Regions from separate parts of the Photorhabdus akhurstii genome, predicted to be linked through region 2. Evidence: predicted binding sites of a transcription regulator. Region 2 holds the regulator's gene; the other holds the start of a gene.
What was found. Region 2 encodes LexA, which represses DNA repair genes until DNA is damaged. Its sites were predicted from a motif close to TNCTGTATGTACATACAGNA; they were not measured.

Region 1 (8,976 bases), 1.5 Mb from region 2:
CAGACAATACCTCGTTTACACTGAATATTAATTAGCTGGTTAAATGGGATAAGGTATTGATGCTTTTCACCACTGACTTCAATACCCGCATTCAGCAAACGCACCCGATTATAAGGATGCTGAGCAAGACGTTGGCCAATTTGTGTTGCTTTAAGTTCCATTATTGAGCGCCATACCTAAAAAATAGTTGAATTATGTCTTATAAGCGTTTTTTATCACTAATAAACCTTTTATCATAATGTTACTTATGACCGTTATTATTACCTCAGGGGTATTTTGTGCTAACTGTTTTCCGGTCCGCACCGTTTTCTTTATAACAGTCATTTTCTCTATTATAACCGTATCGTGACTGCTCCCCGCCGTAAAAAACGGCGAGGCTTCCCACTTCTCAGGCCGCAACCGTCTTTACGACGGATTGACGCTGGCCTACGTGGGCAAATTGTTATTTCTGGCGTATTATTCTTCACCTTCCGCAATACCCAGTATGCACATGCAACTCTGTTTATCACATTACTGGTACTATTATGCTTCAACTTGTTAGCGGTAAATTTCATCTGGCAAGACTGGAAATTCCGCCAGTTATCACAAGTGATAAATCGGACGATGAACACCAATTGTCGCTACCTTGATGCCATTTTAGCTCAATATTATCAGGGAAAAGATAACGGATTGAACTATCAAATTGCCCGCCGTGATGCCCATAATAGTGACGCAGAACTGGCATCCGTTATTTCAAACATGTCTGCCGAGCCGAAAAGTGACCAGACTGTTCAAGAAAGGGCATTCCGGTTATTGTGCCTAAATCACACCATGCTAAGTTACATCTCTGCGCTGGAAGCACACCGAGATAAATTGGATAATAAAGTTATTCTGGACATTCTTAATGATGCTGTTTGTTATGTCGATACAGCATTAAAACCGGCATTAATAGATGATGATAGAATTAAGCAAATACCTGTCAACATAGTGAAAAAAATTGAGCAAGCTCCGGCAGAAAGAAATAACAAAGAGCAACTGGTATTGCAACAAACTGGTTTATTAATAGGATTGTCACCTGAAATTGTAAATATCATTAAAGAAATTAATCAATTATAACCAGATTGATATACTGGGGCAGTTGACTGCCCCTTTCATTAGCTATTCTCGATAAAGATCTAACAAGCCAGTTCCTTGTGCCAACGTAATAAATCATTACGGATCTGTACCGGTAAAACGGCTGAATGACATCCTTCAATTGCACCAGCCAAAGCAAGCAATAAATTAATATTAGATTTTCTTTTATATTGATGCAGTTTTAAATAACTGGCTTTCGCACCTAACAACCGTAAATCTTCAACTTTACATATTCCAACTTTCCATAACTGGCGTTCTAAAGACATTCCAAGATTAGGCAAATCCTTCAAGCGCTCCGGCATTTTCTTTTTACCCGCCATTTCAATAAATGAGTAGTGATAAGCCAAGTACGCATATTGAGATAACAACTCTTGATCTTGCCAAAGTGATTCAACCACTTGGTAATAACGCAAAGTTACAGGCACTCCCTTTTTCGAGTAAATATAGTTTTTCATTCCTCTGGCTTTAAATAATACTTCAGCATGTCCATTTCCTCGTAAATATAATTCTCCATCAGCAATAATAGCGAACATAATCCCATCAGATAACAGGCTGTAACCGCCAAACTGTGGCTTCCTTGTCAATGTTCCAAACGACGAAAAACCATTTTTGAGTTGAGTAAAACGTACCTCAGACAAAAACATACAGATCACTCCATGAGTTTTGTGCAAATAAATCTCTTATCCATAGATTTGACCCAGTTATTAGTAAAATAAATAACAGGAACAAGCAATTAAAAACATACGCAATTCAATTTTCCCTGCCAATGGTTAAATGAGTTTACAGCCATTTACAGTCAATATTTGCGAAGCTCTTTGAAAAAATAGACTTGATCTTAGCCTGATATGAAGATACTGTATATTAATACAGTTAATCGTGGCAAGGTTCATTATGGGCATTCAATCATCCTGGGTTTACCCTTCTAAACATCAGTCAACCAAAAAGCAGCTATCACTCTCTTCACCTACACAAGATAATTCAGCCAAAAGAGAGGGAGTAGTGAAAGAGGGTAAAGAGGGTAAAGAGGGTAAAGAGGGTATAGTGAGTGAATTGATTTATAGTGATAACCAATATAGCGATAACCAAGCTATCATTAATCGTATATTGCTACCTTTGTTACGCCAATCAGGAAATGAGGCTCGCTGGTTGCTATGGGTTAGTCCACATAAGAAACTAAGCCGTCAATGGTTAATTAACTCTGGATTACCTTTAGATAAAATTGTCCAATTAAATCGCATCAGCTCCATTACAACGGTGGAAGCAATGGAAAGAGCATTAGCGAGTGGTAATTATAGCGTGGTCCTTGGCTGGTTACCAAAGTTATCAGAAAAGGATACCGTAAAATTACAGGCTGCGGCACAAAAAGGTAACGCACTGGGCTTTATTATGCGCCCACAAGATGTAAATAAAGAAACCAACTGTGCTGAATCGCGAGCAGATTTACTAAAAATCCATTCCATTTACTATCATTGACCAAAACTAGGAATTATCGCAATATTTATAACACAAAATAACCAATCCAGACCGAAAATCACTAATCACAATTAAAATCAATTAACTAAGGCAAGATTAGTTGTAAAGAATAGTAAATTTTTTAAAAAAATTATACATTACCTTTTAAATTTTTTACTCTATTAATCAAGGGACACTTGTAACTTTTTAACTTCGTTGTAGACTTTACACCATTAAAGGTTACTGCACTTAGTACCCTTGTATTGTTTAGTCTATCGGTTTTATGAAAAAGTGCAGCATTCCTCTAACTGAGTTTTTAATCAATATGGCTCGACAGCCTATCTTAGTAGATATTAAAAGATGCTAAAATTAGTGCAAGCCATTCTTATGGATGAATAGTGAACATAGAAACGCGCAAAATTCAAAGTGTACACACAATAATGGTACCGGAGAATTTGAGCACAATTCAGTGCTCGCTTTTATTACAAAGAATGGCAAATGAAAGCCTAATGGGATAGGCAGTAAGCAAAAAGGCTTCCAAAGCCAATTGCCTATTGGGTGATGATAATAACGAGGCGTTAAAATGAAAAAGACAGCTATCGCGATAGCAGTGGCAGTGGCCGCTTTCACAACTGCAACGCAAGCAGCTCCAAAAGACAACACTTGGTATACCGGTGGTAAGTTGGGTTGGTCCCAATACCATGACGTAAACTTCTACGGCAACGGTTATACCAGTGCGATCGGTAATGGCCCTACTCATAAAAACCAATTGGGTGCGGGTGCTTTCTTAGGTTATCAAGCCAATCCATACCTGGGTTTTGAAATAGGTTATGACTGGTTAGGACGTATGTCTTACAAAGGCAGCGTCAATAATGGCGCCTTCAAAGCCCACGGTTTCCAATTGGCAACCAAACTGAGCTATCCAATTATGGATGACTTGGATATCTATACTCGCTTAGGCGGTATGGTTTGGCGGGCAGATTCCAAAGCAAATTACGGCGCAACCAATACTCATCTGAAAAATCATGACACCGGTGTTTCTCCATTGGCGGCCATCGGTGTTGAGTATGCGATAACTAAAGACTGGGCTACTCGTCTGGACTACCAGTGGGTTAACAATATCGGTGACGCAGGCTCAGTAGGCGCACGTCCTGATAACGGTCTGTTAAGCGTTGGTGTTTCTTACCGTTTCGGCCAAGATGAAGCAGCAGCCCCAGTTGTTGCTCCAGCTCCGGTTGTTGCTCCAACACCAGCTCCAGCACCCGTTGTTGAAAATAAGCGTTTTACCCTGCGTTCTGACGTGCTGTTCGAATTTGCAAGTTCTGAGCTGAAAACCGAAGGTAAACATACTCTGGATCAACTCTATACTGAGTTAGCAAACATCGACCCAAATCAGGGCAAGGTGCTGGTTTTAGGCTACACCGACCGTATCGGTAAAGACGCTTACAATCAGAAACTGTCTCAAAAACGCGCTCAAAGCGTAGTTGACTATCTGGTATCTAAAGGTATCCCTGCCGGCAGCATCAGCGCAGAAGGCCACGGTAAAGCAAATCCAGTCACCGGTTCAACCTGTGATAAGGTTCGCAAACCTAACCTAATCAACTGCCTGGCGCCAGATCGTCGCGTAGAGATCGAAATTCAGGGCATTAAAGAAGTTGTTACTCAAGCAAAATCCGCTCAATAATAGCCTTTCTTGGTTATAATTAATCATCAAAAGCGCAGAAAACCTCATTGCCAAATGGGGTTTTCTTTTACTTACAGTGAATCTACTTTAAGGAGCTTATTGCGATATCAATCTATAACAACTGAAATTATTCTTTCTTACCCAGAATAGCTTCCAAGTCGTGTTTCAAGCTAGACATCTGATTGGCATATTTTTCTTTCCGTTCAGCATCTTCAATTAACTGGATGATAGTTTCTGACAGTGTATTACCCCGTCGCTGAGAAAGCGCAGATAAGCGATTCCACACGGGAAAATCTAAATCGATGGATTTCTTACGAGTATGCTGATGTTCCGCATTAAAATGCCGTTTACGCCGAGCGCGGATAGTTTGTTTCATTCGGTTGGATAAATCAGGATTCATATGTTGCTCAATCCATTTCAGTACCCTTACCGGTTCACTCTCAAGTTCAATGAGTTTATCAACTGCTGCATGAGCCGCACTGCTTTCAATATATTTAGTAATTAGCTCGCCTTCTTGATGTTTTTTCATCAGATAAGCCCATTTCCAGCCACATTCCAAATTTTCCAGTTGTTGATATTTCATCTTACTTTCTCAGTGACAGCGTAACCAAAAATAAGCATAACAACTATTTTAGTAAATTGCTTATAGCCAAACCGATTAATCTCTGCTTTTTGATCAAATTATGTTTTACATAAAGTGTCTACAATAGCAAACATTCAAGCATGTTGGTTTATATCTTAATCTTGTATAATCGGCACTTTCCTACTTTACAATATATAGCTGATCATTTTGACCACTAACAAACTAGACTGGCAGGCATTACTGCCGAATTGCACGCCTTATGATGCGCTCTTTCATTCTGCTTCCCAACAGGCACCTGCCAGTATGGAAGCCGTTCAATCACGGCTACATAGTGGTTTGCAGCTTTTTTGCCGGATGGATTCCGGCCAGCCTTTTATGCTATTGAAAGCTGAAGAATGTGATACTTATTTGTCAGCGTTAGCTGAGTCTATCCATCCATTACTCACAAAAGAACTTCCCCAAATTGGTGGCAATTATCACATCCAGCAACAAAAAATTAGCTGGCAACCATCAACAGAAGGCCATTTCACACCTGAGTTACGCGTGGCTTATCGTGAATGGATAGAAGCAGAGCAATTATTTGGCTGTTTCCACTCTCACAACGGAGAAATTCACTTACAACCTGGTCTGATTCATCAGGTAAATGGCGGTGTACTTATTCTGCCATTACGTACCCTACTTTCTCAGCCATTAATGTGGGTTCGCCTGAAACAAATGATTATTCAGCAACGCTTTGAATGGTTGTCTCCGGATAGCAACAAACCGTTACCATTACCTATCCCCTCGATGCCATTAAAGCTACGTCTGATTCTGGTTGGAGATCGTCTAAACCTTGAAGAGTTTCAGGCAACAGAACCTGAATTAGCCAAAAGCGCTCTGTATGGTGAATTTGATCTGGATATGCCATTTCATAATGAGCAGGATTTAAGCCTGTGGTGCAATTATATCAATGGACTTATTCAACAATGGCAATTACCTCCATTGAATCATAATGCCTGGCCTGAGCTTGTCCAACAAGCAACTCGTTATGTGGAAGATCAATACCACCTGCCTTTGGATATTCTTTGGCTACAGCGGCAACTCACCACCGCCGCACTCTATCAGCAAGAAAATCAGATTACAGCTCAATCTATTAAACAAGCAGAGGAGAATCGCCGCTGGCGTCACAACTATCTGCCAGAACGCGGTTTAGAGGAAATTCATCAAGGCCAGATTCTTATCCGCACCCAAGGCATGGTCATTGGCCAAATTAATGGATTATCTGTGCTGGAGTACCCCGGCCACCCTGATTCAGTAGGAGAACCATCTCGCATCACTTGCGTGGCTCATATAGGAGATGGGGAATTTATTGATGTTGAACGCAAAGTCGAGTTAGGTGGCAATATCCATGCGAAAGGCATGATGATTATGCAAGCCTTTTTGATTTCCGAGCTAAAGTTGGATCAACCGCAGCCTTTCTCTGCATCTATTGCATTTGAACAGTCTTATAGTGAAGTTGACGGCGACAGTGCTTCTCTTGCTGAATTATGCGCACTGATAAGCGCGCTTTCCCTGCAACCCATTGATCAACAACTGGCGGTCACAGGTGCAGTAGATCAATTTGGTTACGTTCAACCCATCGGCGGTATTAACGAAAAAATCGAAGGTTTCTTTGAAGTATGCCATCGCAGAGGACTAACTGGTCAACAAGGAGTTATCCTACCAGAGGCGAACATCCGTCATTTATGTCTCAATCAAGCCGTTGTAAATGCGGTAAAAGATCAAAAATTCCATTTATGGTCAGTAAAACATGTTTCTGAAGCGCTGCCTTTATTAACAGGTATCCCTTATTATGATCAACAAGAAACACACTTGTTAGCTATGATACAAGAACGTATAACACAGGCGAATAATCAAGAACGGCCTAAATTCCCGTGGTTTCTTCGCTGGTTGGGTTAATTCAGAATGTCTGATCGGAGTTGTTCAGCGTACAAGTGTACTCTATTATTTACCCTACATTAAATATAAGGCTATCTGATAATTATGGTTGATAAACGTAAATCCTACACAAAAGAAGATCTTATCGCATCTGGGCGTAGCGAGTTATTTGGAAAAAATGGGCCTCCATTACCATCTGGTAATATGTTAATGATGGATCGCATCATTGAAATGACAGAAAACGGTGGTACCTACGATAAAGGTTACATAGAAGCCGAGCTGGATATTACCCCCGATTTATGGTTTTTCGACTGCCATTTTATTAATGACCCGGTAATGCCCGGCTGCCTTGGCCTTGATGCCATGTGGCAATTGGTTGGATTCTTCCTTGGCTGGTTAGGTGGAGAAGGCAAAGGCCGCGCCCTTGGCGTTGGCGAAGTTAAGTTCACCGGCCAGGTATTACCAACGGCGAAAAAAGTCACTTACCGTATCAACTTTAAACGCGTTATTAACCGTAAATTGATTATGGGACTGGCTGATGGTGAAGTGTTAGTAGATGGTAAAATCATCTATACAGCAACGGATTTGAAAGTGGGCTTGTTTAAAGATACCAGTGCTTTCTAATCAATAATCAGTAACATATCGAAAAGGAAGGTGACTAGCTAATTGCTTTTCACCTTTTTCGCTAAAAGCACACCACCAAGCAAACAGCACATTATTTGAAAAAAATATTTGCTTGAAAAATACTTGGTATTGTTTTTGCTCTTCAAAGGCAATTCCAGTTATATCTTAGAATATGAGATTCAAAATCTAGCTCCAACCTACCTCGGCCAAGAATAGCACAAAACCACATCTCAACAACCTGCAATATAAGCATCTAGTTTATTGCTGGCTAATTAGCATGCAATTGACAAATTGTGCTATGATCAAATTGACCTGATATATCAAATAAGCTCAAAAAGCATATTAGTAACAGGCAAAAACATCAATAAAATTTATTATTATTAACAAACACAACCAAGGGTAATTTATATGAACATCAGAAAAATACTGCTCATAATCGTAGCATTAACTATTACACCAACTGCCACAGCAATAAATAAGATCGAAGGCACCATCGAAATGATAGAAGCATCTAACAGTAATGGAGATTGCTATGGAAAAATAGTCACTCCTACTCGCGCCCGAGGATTTCGGTGGGTATGTACTTATAGTGCCGGGTCGATACTTTTATCATTGCTTCAAACAGCCTATTCAAGTCATGAGAATGTAGCCATAGCAGTCGGGGAAGATGTGCAATATAGCCCTCTCTATAGGGTTCAAATACGTCATAAATGTTTATCAAACCCTGCTTACTGCAATTATCCCTCTCGTTAGTAGATAAATTACTGAATGGCCGCAATATCAGCCATATTGGAGGTTAAATAGGATGTATGAGCTGGCGGCCATGAATTCTATTTCATCAAATTTCGCAAACGGAATCCCAAAAAGAACAATACAAAGAAATAGGAAACCAACACATTATTCACATTAATTGCTATACATACCCTATTTACTACACTCAGTGTATCAGCATATCCATCATATGATGTTTTATTAAATAGGTTAAATAAATTTACCAACAGGATTCAATCTGACAGATATCTGTAATAAGCAATCAGTCACTGTCAGATTAAATTTGGGATATATACACGTCGATTAAGAAATGGTGGTTTTTTTCTCACCTAACCTATACATCAGTTTGGCAGATTAAGCCATCATCGCCCTGTCTTCCATAGCCTGGCGCCATCCTCCTAACCAATGAGAACGGGCATCTAATGAATAATAGGGACAATGCTCCCTTGAGCGCCCCAAAATACCTGCATGGTACCCTCTCGATAACGCACGTGCTAAACGATCTCGTTTCTGTCTCTTCATGCTTTTATTTACCTCATAAGCTAGATCAAAAGAAAACAGTGGTCATCATTCATCCAACCACAATTTAGAAATACCCCTATAAATTTTGAAAATCAAGTCAAGAAATTCATATTAATGTAATATTTGTTATATTAGTACAGAGAAAATCAATAAGGTATTAATAATAAAGAGAAATTTTTATCCTGCTGATAATACCAATTTTCTCCGAGCGTAAAGGTTTTACACCCGGAGAATGGCTGAGGGTTACGATTGGGAAATTAATTGATTGGTAATAGCTTGCGCCAACTGACCCCATCCTTTTGCCAATGTG
Region 2 (8,976 bases):
AATTATATGCCATCAAGAAGAGACGTCATAGTTGGAGGATTAAGTCTTGCTGCTGCCGGTACGCTATCCGCTGTATCCTCAGCCAACGCCGCAACTGCTAACATAAAACTGACAGGAGCCTACAAAACAAATAGTTCAGAAAAATCCCTTGATATTATTAATCTTTATGATCTGGAAGAAGAAGCGCGTAAATTGATTCCTGCGCCCCAATTTGGCTATATCAGCGGCGGTTCAGGTGATGAATGGACTCTACGTGAAAACACCAGAGCCTTCGACGATTTCCAAATTATTCCCCGCTATCTCGCCGGAGTAAAAGAGCCTGACACCACAACCGAGTTGCTCGGTAGTAAAGTGGATATGCCTATTTTCATTCCCCCAATGGCAGCACATGGGCTAACTCATACTACTGCTGAATTGGGCACAGCAAGAGGCGCCGCCAATGCCGGCACACTATTTACCGCACAAACTCTAGCCAATTCACCTCTTGAAGAGATAGCAAAAGTGAGTAATGGCCCTAAATGGTTCCAAATTTATTTTACCAAAGATATGGGCATTAACCGCGAAATGATACGCCGAGCCAAAGCGATGGGAGCAACCGCAATCGTCTTTACGGTCGATTTAGAGTGGAGTGGTAATAGAGAAACCGATAAACGTAATAAATTTGTTTTCCCACATTCATTACCATTTCCGAATATTCCAGGCGTTCCCGCAGGAGCAACCTTAGCAGAGATTACAGCGCTCTTTAAACGGGATCTTGATTTTAATGACCTGGAGTTCCTTGCCAAAGAATCAAGTCTGCCAATCATCGTAAAAGGTATTCAATCTGCCGAAAATGCTAAAGAATGTGTTGACCACGGCGCCGCAGCAATTCAAGTTTCTAATCACGGTGGCCGGCAGTTGGATACTGTCCCGGCAGCAATCGCTTCATTACCGCACATTATTGAAGCTGTCGGATCTAAAATCCCAGTCTATTTAGATGGCGGCATCCGCCGTGGTACCCATGTGTTTAAGGCTCTCGCATTAGGCGCCAAAGCTGTCGCTATCGGTAGGCCCATTTTATATGCGCTGGCATTAGGTGGAGCACCAGGAGTCACTTCTGTTTTAAACCTACTTAAAGATGAGCTAAAACTCTGCATGAAGTTGGCAGGATGTGCGGCCATTAAAGATATAGAGAGAAAATTTATTAATTTGATTTAACCCATTAACTAATAAAGCAAATATTGGCCCCGTTTCATTTGAAACAGGTGATTTCAGGAAACGGGGTAAATTATGTTGCCTTTAGAAATAATGGATACCATAACGAAAAAATCCGTTCTCTCACTTATTACACCATATTTCCTATATTAATTATTTATTTCCCTTTGAAATGTTCTTCAAAGGGAAACATTTCATGTAAATATTAATGGAGTACACGAGACGCTGACAGCTCAGTAATATCAAATTCATAACTTTGTTGCTCTTCCATGTTACTGCGTAAAACATCTTCTACTAATGCAGAAAAACCTGTCATCATCTGCTTTTCCATCATGACGCCTTTTGGCTCAGGCCACGGCAAACTAGCAATTGGCCAGTCACAATGTGACTTATAATAATTAAATTGTTCCAACCGCTCTTTAGACCGATCAAAATCATTACTCCAGTAAGCATTGCCCAGCCGAAAATTTGTATAAAATTCATCAAAACTACCGAAGATTTCATAAACATAATCAGCGGTTTTCAGCATATTTTTCCATGCCATTTCTTCACTGATATAACCGGCGCAAAAACAGTTACGACTTAAAACAATCGCAAGCCACAAATCAAACCCCCACACTAATGCAGGAGGGCGTCGATTAATAGGTTTGGCACATTTATGAATATAGTCAGGTGTTACTTCAACTAATTTGGCCAGCACTTTAAACATTTTCCCATCACTAAGAGCGGCATCAATCGCAAAATGTTTTGAATGCACCCCCTCCCACAAACCCGTTAGCATTTTCATATACCCTTCTTCATCAATAATTCCCCAGTCGCTATATAATTGGGATTGATGCTCTTGGGTCAGAGATAATGGAAGCAGACAGTAACGATAGTTATCATGGGCAACCCGTGACTGTAGGGGATAATGCTCTAGAGTTTCACTCCAAAAACCTAGCCAATAGTCACTAACAATATTTAACCGTAATGCCTGACGCTTCTCTTCTGGTAAAAGAGATAAACCTGCTTGTTGATAATAACGCCGTTGTTCCCATTCAGGCCGCTTAACAATGCGATAAATAATAACAGAAAGCAACATTACACCTAATAATGCTACACCTCCTACTTGTGCCAGAAGTAAATAATCGGCATCAGGGACAGATACATTACCTATTATAAATAAAACAATTGCTACAGATAATACAATACCCATACATACTGCAATTACAAATAAAATATTAATCAATGCATATAATGCTCTTAGAAAAGGTAACTTTCTTTTTTCACAGATAATATGCTTCATTACCTGATAGCCTTTAACTGGGAACTGTCTATAATGAGGCTGATTTTGTAAAAGCTCTTTCATCACAAATGCTTCCTTTCCGAAAATTATCTGTCATATACGATAATTCTTGTCTGTATTATCATAAACTTCAAGAAAACATTATTTTTGCTATTGAGTACCAATTTAGCCAAATTAACTCCATCAGGGGACAATCACAATGAACTTTACTGGATAATATTTTCTATTGAAGAAACATGATAACATCACAATATTATCATCGTACTGGTTGTAAGAGGCGCAATGAAATTGATTAATCAAAAAAAGTTACTGGAACAGGCCGAAGTTATTTGCCAGGCTCGTGGAGTCCGCTTTACTCCGCAGCGGCTTGAGGTTTTGCGTCTCATTTCAGAACAGCCAGGGGCAATCAGCGCTTATGATTTACTGGATTTGCTACGGGAAGCAGAGCCGCAGGCCAAACCGCCTACCGTATACCGAGCACTGGAATTTCTGCTGGAACAGGGGTTTATTCATAAAATAGAATCCACCAACAGTTATGTCCTATGTCACCATATCGAACAACCAAGTCACACTTCAGCGATGTTTATTTGTGACCGTTGTGGTTCTGTTACGGAACGAGATGGTGGAACCGTCGAATCCGCCATCCAACAACTAGCAAAAACAGCCGGGTTCAGTTTACGCCATACCATTATCGAAGCACATGGCTTATGCTCATCCTGTGAAGAGATCGAATCCTGCACTAAACGAGATGAATGCCAGCATGACCACCGCATTGAAGTAAAAAGAAACAGATAGTAAGTAAATACTTACTTTTGGTACAGAGCCAGACTGAAATAAACAACCGCAGAATCACGTTTAAGATAATCACAACGATAAATTCAACAACATGATTCTGCCGGAATATTGCAATTCTTTAACAATCTCAAAAACAACAATTTGATATTTTATTATCAAGACCAGTTGCCGCTACGAATCACCCCAACCGCCAATCCTTCAATTGTCAGGCTCTGCTCACGCAAATCCACCACAATTGGCTTAAATTCAGGGTTTTCTGCCAGCAATTCAACTCTGTTTCCAGTCTGTTTAAAACGTTTTACCGTCACTTCATCTTCAATGCGAGCAACAATAATCTGCCCATTACGAACATCTTGTGTTTTATGCACGGCCAACAGATCACCATCCATAATCCCAACATCTTTCATAGACATGCCGCTGACCCGCAACAGGAAATCTGCACTTGGCTTAAACAGTGCCGGATCAACCTGATAATGACTTTCAATATGCTCCTGTGCCAACAGTGGTTCACCTGCGGCGACACGGCCAATTAACGGTAAACCAGATTCTTCAACCAGCAAACGGATACCTCTAGATGCCCCAGCGACAATCTCTATCACCCCTTTACGAGCCAATGCTTTCAAATGCTCTTCAGCCGCGTTAGGTGAACGAAAACCAAGACGTGCTGCAATTTCAGCACGCGTCGGCGGCATCCCCGTTTGCGAAATATGGTCACGCACCAAGTCATAAACTTGCTGCTGCCTTGCGGTAAGTGCTTTCATTTCGTCCCCTGTTTGTTTATACAGTCAATATGTGAGTATATACAGCTAAATAACGATTGGGAACCTACCAGGGTAGAAAATTAGCCAATTATAATATAATACCTAACTATTAAACTAAATCAGGCCATAAAATAGCGCCAAAGGATGGTCCCCCAGACAATTAACGACAGAATCATTGTTAGAAAGACAGCCGCCGATCCCATATCTTTCGCGCGACCGGACAGTTCATGGAACTCACTGCCAATACGGTCAACCACGGCTTCAATAGCACTATTCAAGATTTCCATAATCAACACCAGCATCACGGAACCAATCAGTAAAATGCGTTCAATTGCGCCGATATCCAGATAAAATGCAACCATCATAGCCAATATCGCTAAAACTATTTCCTGACGGAAAGCCGCCTCATTTTTCCATGTTGCCCGAATGCCCTTCACCGAATATACGATCGCTTTAATGATACGGGTCAAGCCCTTGGATTGATTCGCCATAAATTATTCACACCAAATGTAAGGTTATTTGACACTTTCCCCTTTTATTATTGTCTTAACACAACAGATCTCAACATCTGTTTCTGGTATGCTGGCAACGTGTTGCTAACAAGAGGCTTCAAGATATTTATGTCAAGTTGGCGTAAAATATATTATAAATTATTGAATTTACCACTAAAAATACTGGTAAAGAGCAAACTTATCCCCACAGATCCTATTACCGAATTGCGACTTGATACGACACGCCCGATTCTGTACGTGCTGCCGTATCATTCCAAAGCAGACTTACTGGCATTACGTCAGCAATGTCTTGAACAGGATCTGCCGGACCCATTAAATTCACTGGAGATTGGTGACACTGAACTTCCTAGCTATGTATTTATCGATAATGGCCCACGTGTATTCCGCTATTGTGCGCCAAAGCAGGAATCCGTGAAAATTTTCCATGATTACCTAGATCTTCATCGCAATAATCCAAATCTGGATATCCAACTGCTGCCAGTTTCTGTCATGTTCGGCCGTTCCCCGGGACGCGAAGGGCAGAGCGCTCCACATTTGCGGCTACTCAATGGTATCCAAAAATTCTTTGCCATTCTCTGGCTAGGCCGAGATAGTTTTGTGCGCTTTTCAAACACAGTATCTCTACGCTATATGGCAACTGAGCATGGCACTGACAAGACGATTGCCCATAAGCTGGCTCGCGTGGCACGAATGCACTATTCACGTCAACGCCTGGCAGCCGTTGGGCCACGCCTGCCGGTTCGTCAAGAGTTGTTTAACAAGTTACTGGCATCGAAAGCAATAGAAAAGGCGGTCTCCGATGAGGCCCGCAGCAAGAAAATCTCACATGAGAAAGCCCGACAAAATGCCATTAATATGATGGAAGAGATTGCGGCGGATTTCTCTTATGAAACGGTACGGCTGTCAGGCCGCGTACTGGGTTGGACCTGGAATCGCCTGTATCAAGGGATCAATGTTCACAATGCTGAACGCATCCGCCGTCTGGCACAGGATGGCCACGAACTGGTTTATGCGCCCTGCCACCGTAGCCACATGGATTATTTGCTGCTCTCCTATGTGCTCTATCATCAAGGCTTGGTGCCGCCCCACATCGCCGCTGGCATCAACCTGAATTTTTGGCCGGCAGGGCCAATATTCCGCCGCCTTGGCGCATTTTTCATCCGCCGCACTTTCAAGGGTAATAAACTCTACGCCACGATATTCCGGGAATATCTAGGTGAGTTATTTGCCCGAGGTTATTCTGTTGAATACTTTATGGAAGGCGGTCGCTCCAGGACTGGTCGTTTACTCGATCCCAAAACGGGTACGCTGTCCATGACGTTACAGGCGCTGTTGAGAGGCGAATCACGCCCAATTACCATTATTCCGATCTATATCGGCTACGAACATGTGATGGAAGTTTCCACCTATGCCAAAGAGCTGCGTGGCGCAACCAAAGAGAAAGAGGGCTTTTTCCAGATGATACGCGGTTTGCGCAAACTTCGTAATCTGGGGCAAGGCTACGTCAACTTTGGCGAACCCATCCCGTTGATCCAATACCTTAACAACCATGTTCCTAGCTGGCGCGATTCTATTGATCCAATAGAATTCCATCGTCCCGAATGGTTCAATCCGACAGTCAGTCAACTGTCTGAAAAGATTATGGTAAGCATTAACAACACTGCGGCGGCTAACGCGATCAACTTATGTTCAACTGCCCTGCTTTCGTCACGTCAGCGAGCACTAACTCGTGAGCAACTGCTTGAGCAACTGGATTGTTATATACAGCTCATGAGCAACGCGCCCTACGCTGCCGATGTCACTGTACCAAAGAAAACCGCAGAGGAGTTGTTAGAACACGCTCTGCAAATGGATAAGTTCGAGGTAGACAAAGACAGTATGGGTGACATTATCATTCTGCCGCGTGATCGGGCAGTTTTGATGACCTACTACCGCAACAATATTCAACATCTCTTAGTACTGCCATCGCTGATTGCCTGCATCGTGATTCATCATCGCCGCATCAGCCGCGAAGCGTTGTTAAACCAGGTCGCGATCATTTATCCACTCCTTAAAGCCGAGCTGTTTATGCGTTATAGCAAAGCAGAATTGCCAGAAGTGGTTAATACACTGATCAACGAACTGACCCGCCAGTGCCTTATCTGCAACAAGGAGCATGGCATGCTGGTGCTTAATCCAGCACGTATCCGCCCCCTGCAATTACTGGCAGCCGGTGTCCGTGAAACACTGCAACGTTATGCCATCACCCTCTCTTTACTGAACGCCAACCCAATAATCAGCCGGGGAGCGCTGGAAAAAGAGAGTCGGATGTTAGCGCAACGTCTGTCGGTATTGCATGGCATCAACGCACCTGAATTCTTTGATAAGGCGGTATTTACTACGTCGGTAAATACACTACGTGAAGAAGGTTATATCAGTGACAGTGGCAATGCGATTACAGCAAATACCCACGATCTGTATCAGGTATTGGGTGAACTGATGTCACCTGAGATTCGTCTTACGATCGAGAGTGTTAGTTTGCCGCCAGAGCATAACGATACCGAAGAGAGTGCCAAGGAAGGATAATCTTCTTAAATACTGGTGATAATGGTTATTCACATTATCACCAGATATTTCAGACATAGCTGAAAAAAATGCCAAGGAATAGCACCAGACCTACATAGTTATTATTGAGGAATGCCTGGAAACACAGTGTTCTTTCCCGGCCGACGATCAGTTTCTGCTGATAAATAAATAGCGTACCCGCAAGCAACAGTGACCAATAGTAGATACCGCCCAGATTCATCATATAACCCACCAGCGCTAGCACCAGTAACATAGCGAGTTGCAATAACCCTATAATCAATTTATCGAAACGACCAAACAGGATAGCTGTGGACTTAACGCCAATTTTTAAATCATCGTTTCGATCGACCATCGCATATTGTGTATCATAAATAACCGACCAGAAGATATTAACCAGGAATAATAACCAACACTCTAATGGTAAAGACTCACTAACCGCAGCAAATCCCATAGGAATAGCCCAACCGTAAGCTGCCCCTAGCACAAACTGAGGAAGATGACTAAACCGTTTAACAAAGGGGTAAAACCAAGCCAGAGCCAACCCAACAACTGACAACCCGATCGCCATTTTATTCAAGGTCAGCACCAGCCCAAAAGAGATCAGCGCCAGCACGGCAAACAGGAGCTTACTCTCTTTCTCACTGATGGACCCACTCGGCAGAGGACGTGCTTTTGTACGTTCTACGTAACCATCAAATTTTCTGTCAGCAAAATCATTGATTACACATCCCGCTGCACGCATCAGAAATACACCGGCAGTAAAGACCAATAATATGTGCATATCCGGAATCCCTTTCCCGGCCATCCACAAGGCCCAGAAAGTCGGCCACAACAACAATAATGCACCTATAGGCTTATCAATACGCATTAAACGGCAATAGGCCAGCCATTTACTTTGCGCCATACTTCCCGCCACTTCGGTTTCCCCCTTTTAAATTTTACCTTTATATACAGGTGATTCAGGTAAAAAGACTTCGGTTAATAATAATGGCTTGCCTGATAACCTTAGCAATGATCGTCTTGCCCAACGGTTTACCTGCTGCCCCACATGAATATAGTCCCGCGTCAATTTATTACCACTAAAAAGATATCGCCCCAGTGGGACTGTTCCTAAATCAACCAAACTTTCATCAGGGCCGGTTAATGTCGCTTCCGGGATTAACGTCCGCCCCAATAGCCAAGGGATATTATCGCCACACAGCACGATCTCACGCAGCCAATATCTTTGACTCGTTGGCAAACACTCACTTTCATCAGAAAGTTGTTCGGCGGTAATAAAACATTCTCTGAATGGTATGATACACACACGATTACAATATTGCTCAAAACGGCGAGTCATTGAGCCCAATTCCATCAACCAATCTAAAATCTCATCAGACAAAATGGGCGAATCCACCGAAAGCCATTGAATAGGCGCCGTTGTTAATATTGAGTCAGTTGACATACGATTTTCCATTAGGACAAATTTCTTTTATCCGGAAGTACAATTGATAACCGCTGAGAATACCACGTTGTAGGTATACAGAATAAAAAGTTATAACAAATTATATAAATATTATTGAGTAAAAATAAGCGAATTATGATGAACATAATTCGCTCATATCAATTAACTTTCTGATTCAGAGTAAGTGATTAACGCCATGCTTTAAAACGATTAATCAATCCATTTGTTGAACTATCGTGGCTGATAACTTCTTCACTATCCTCAAGCTCCGGTAAAATACGGTTAGCCAATTGCTTACCTAATTCAACTCCCCACTGATCAAAAGTAAAGATGTTGAGAATCGCCCCTTGTACAAATATCTTATGTTCATACATGGCAATCAACGCCCCCAAACTAAATGGGGCAATTTCACGTAACAGA

Region 1: sulA (SOS-induced cell division inhibitor SulA) is a predicted target of LexA. The motif match lies at 1,966-1,985, and genes of this name have one in related genera.

What each region holds. Positions count from the first base shown of each region.
Region 1 is NZ_CP020335.1:2,072,306-2,081,281, reverse strand. Features, by position in the region: gene helD (DNA helicase IV) at 1-161, opposite strand, end outside; partial or broken gene B0X70_RS08985 (YccS family putative transporter) at 376-1,095, shown strand; gene B0X70_RS08980 (TfoX/Sxy family DNA transformation protein) at 1,155-1,757, opposite strand; gene sulA (SOS-induced cell division inhibitor SulA) at 2,005-2,586, shown strand; gene ompA (porin OmpA) at 3,149-4,249, shown strand; gene matP (macrodomain Ter protein MatP) at 4,377-4,832, opposite strand; gene B0X70_RS08960 (AAA family ATPase) at 5,040-6,770, shown strand; gene fabA (bifunctional 3-hydroxydecanoyl-ACP dehydratase/trans-2-decenoyl-ACP isomerase) at 6,855-7,373, shown strand; gene rmf (ribosome modulation factor) at 8,499-8,666, opposite strand; gene pqiC (membrane integrity-associated transporter subunit PqiC) at 8,910-8,976, opposite strand, start outside.
Region 2 is NZ_CP020335.1:562,801-571,776, reverse strand. Features, by position in the region: gene B0X70_RS02470 (lactate oxidase) at 7-1,197, shown strand; gene B0X70_RS02465 (DUF1266 domain-containing protein) at 1,400-2,542, opposite strand; gene zur (zinc uptake transcriptional repressor Zur) at 2,762-3,274, shown strand; gene lexA (transcriptional repressor LexA) at 3,430-4,035, opposite strand; gene B0X70_RS02450 (diacylglycerol kinase) at 4,155-4,526, opposite strand; gene plsB (glycerol-3-phosphate 1-O-acyltransferase PlsB) at 4,656-7,112, shown strand; gene ubiA (4-hydroxybenzoate octaprenyltransferase) at 7,162-8,016, opposite strand; gene ubiC (chorismate lyase) at 8,044-8,556, opposite strand; gene pgi (glucose-6-phosphate isomerase) at 8,745-8,976, opposite strand, start outside.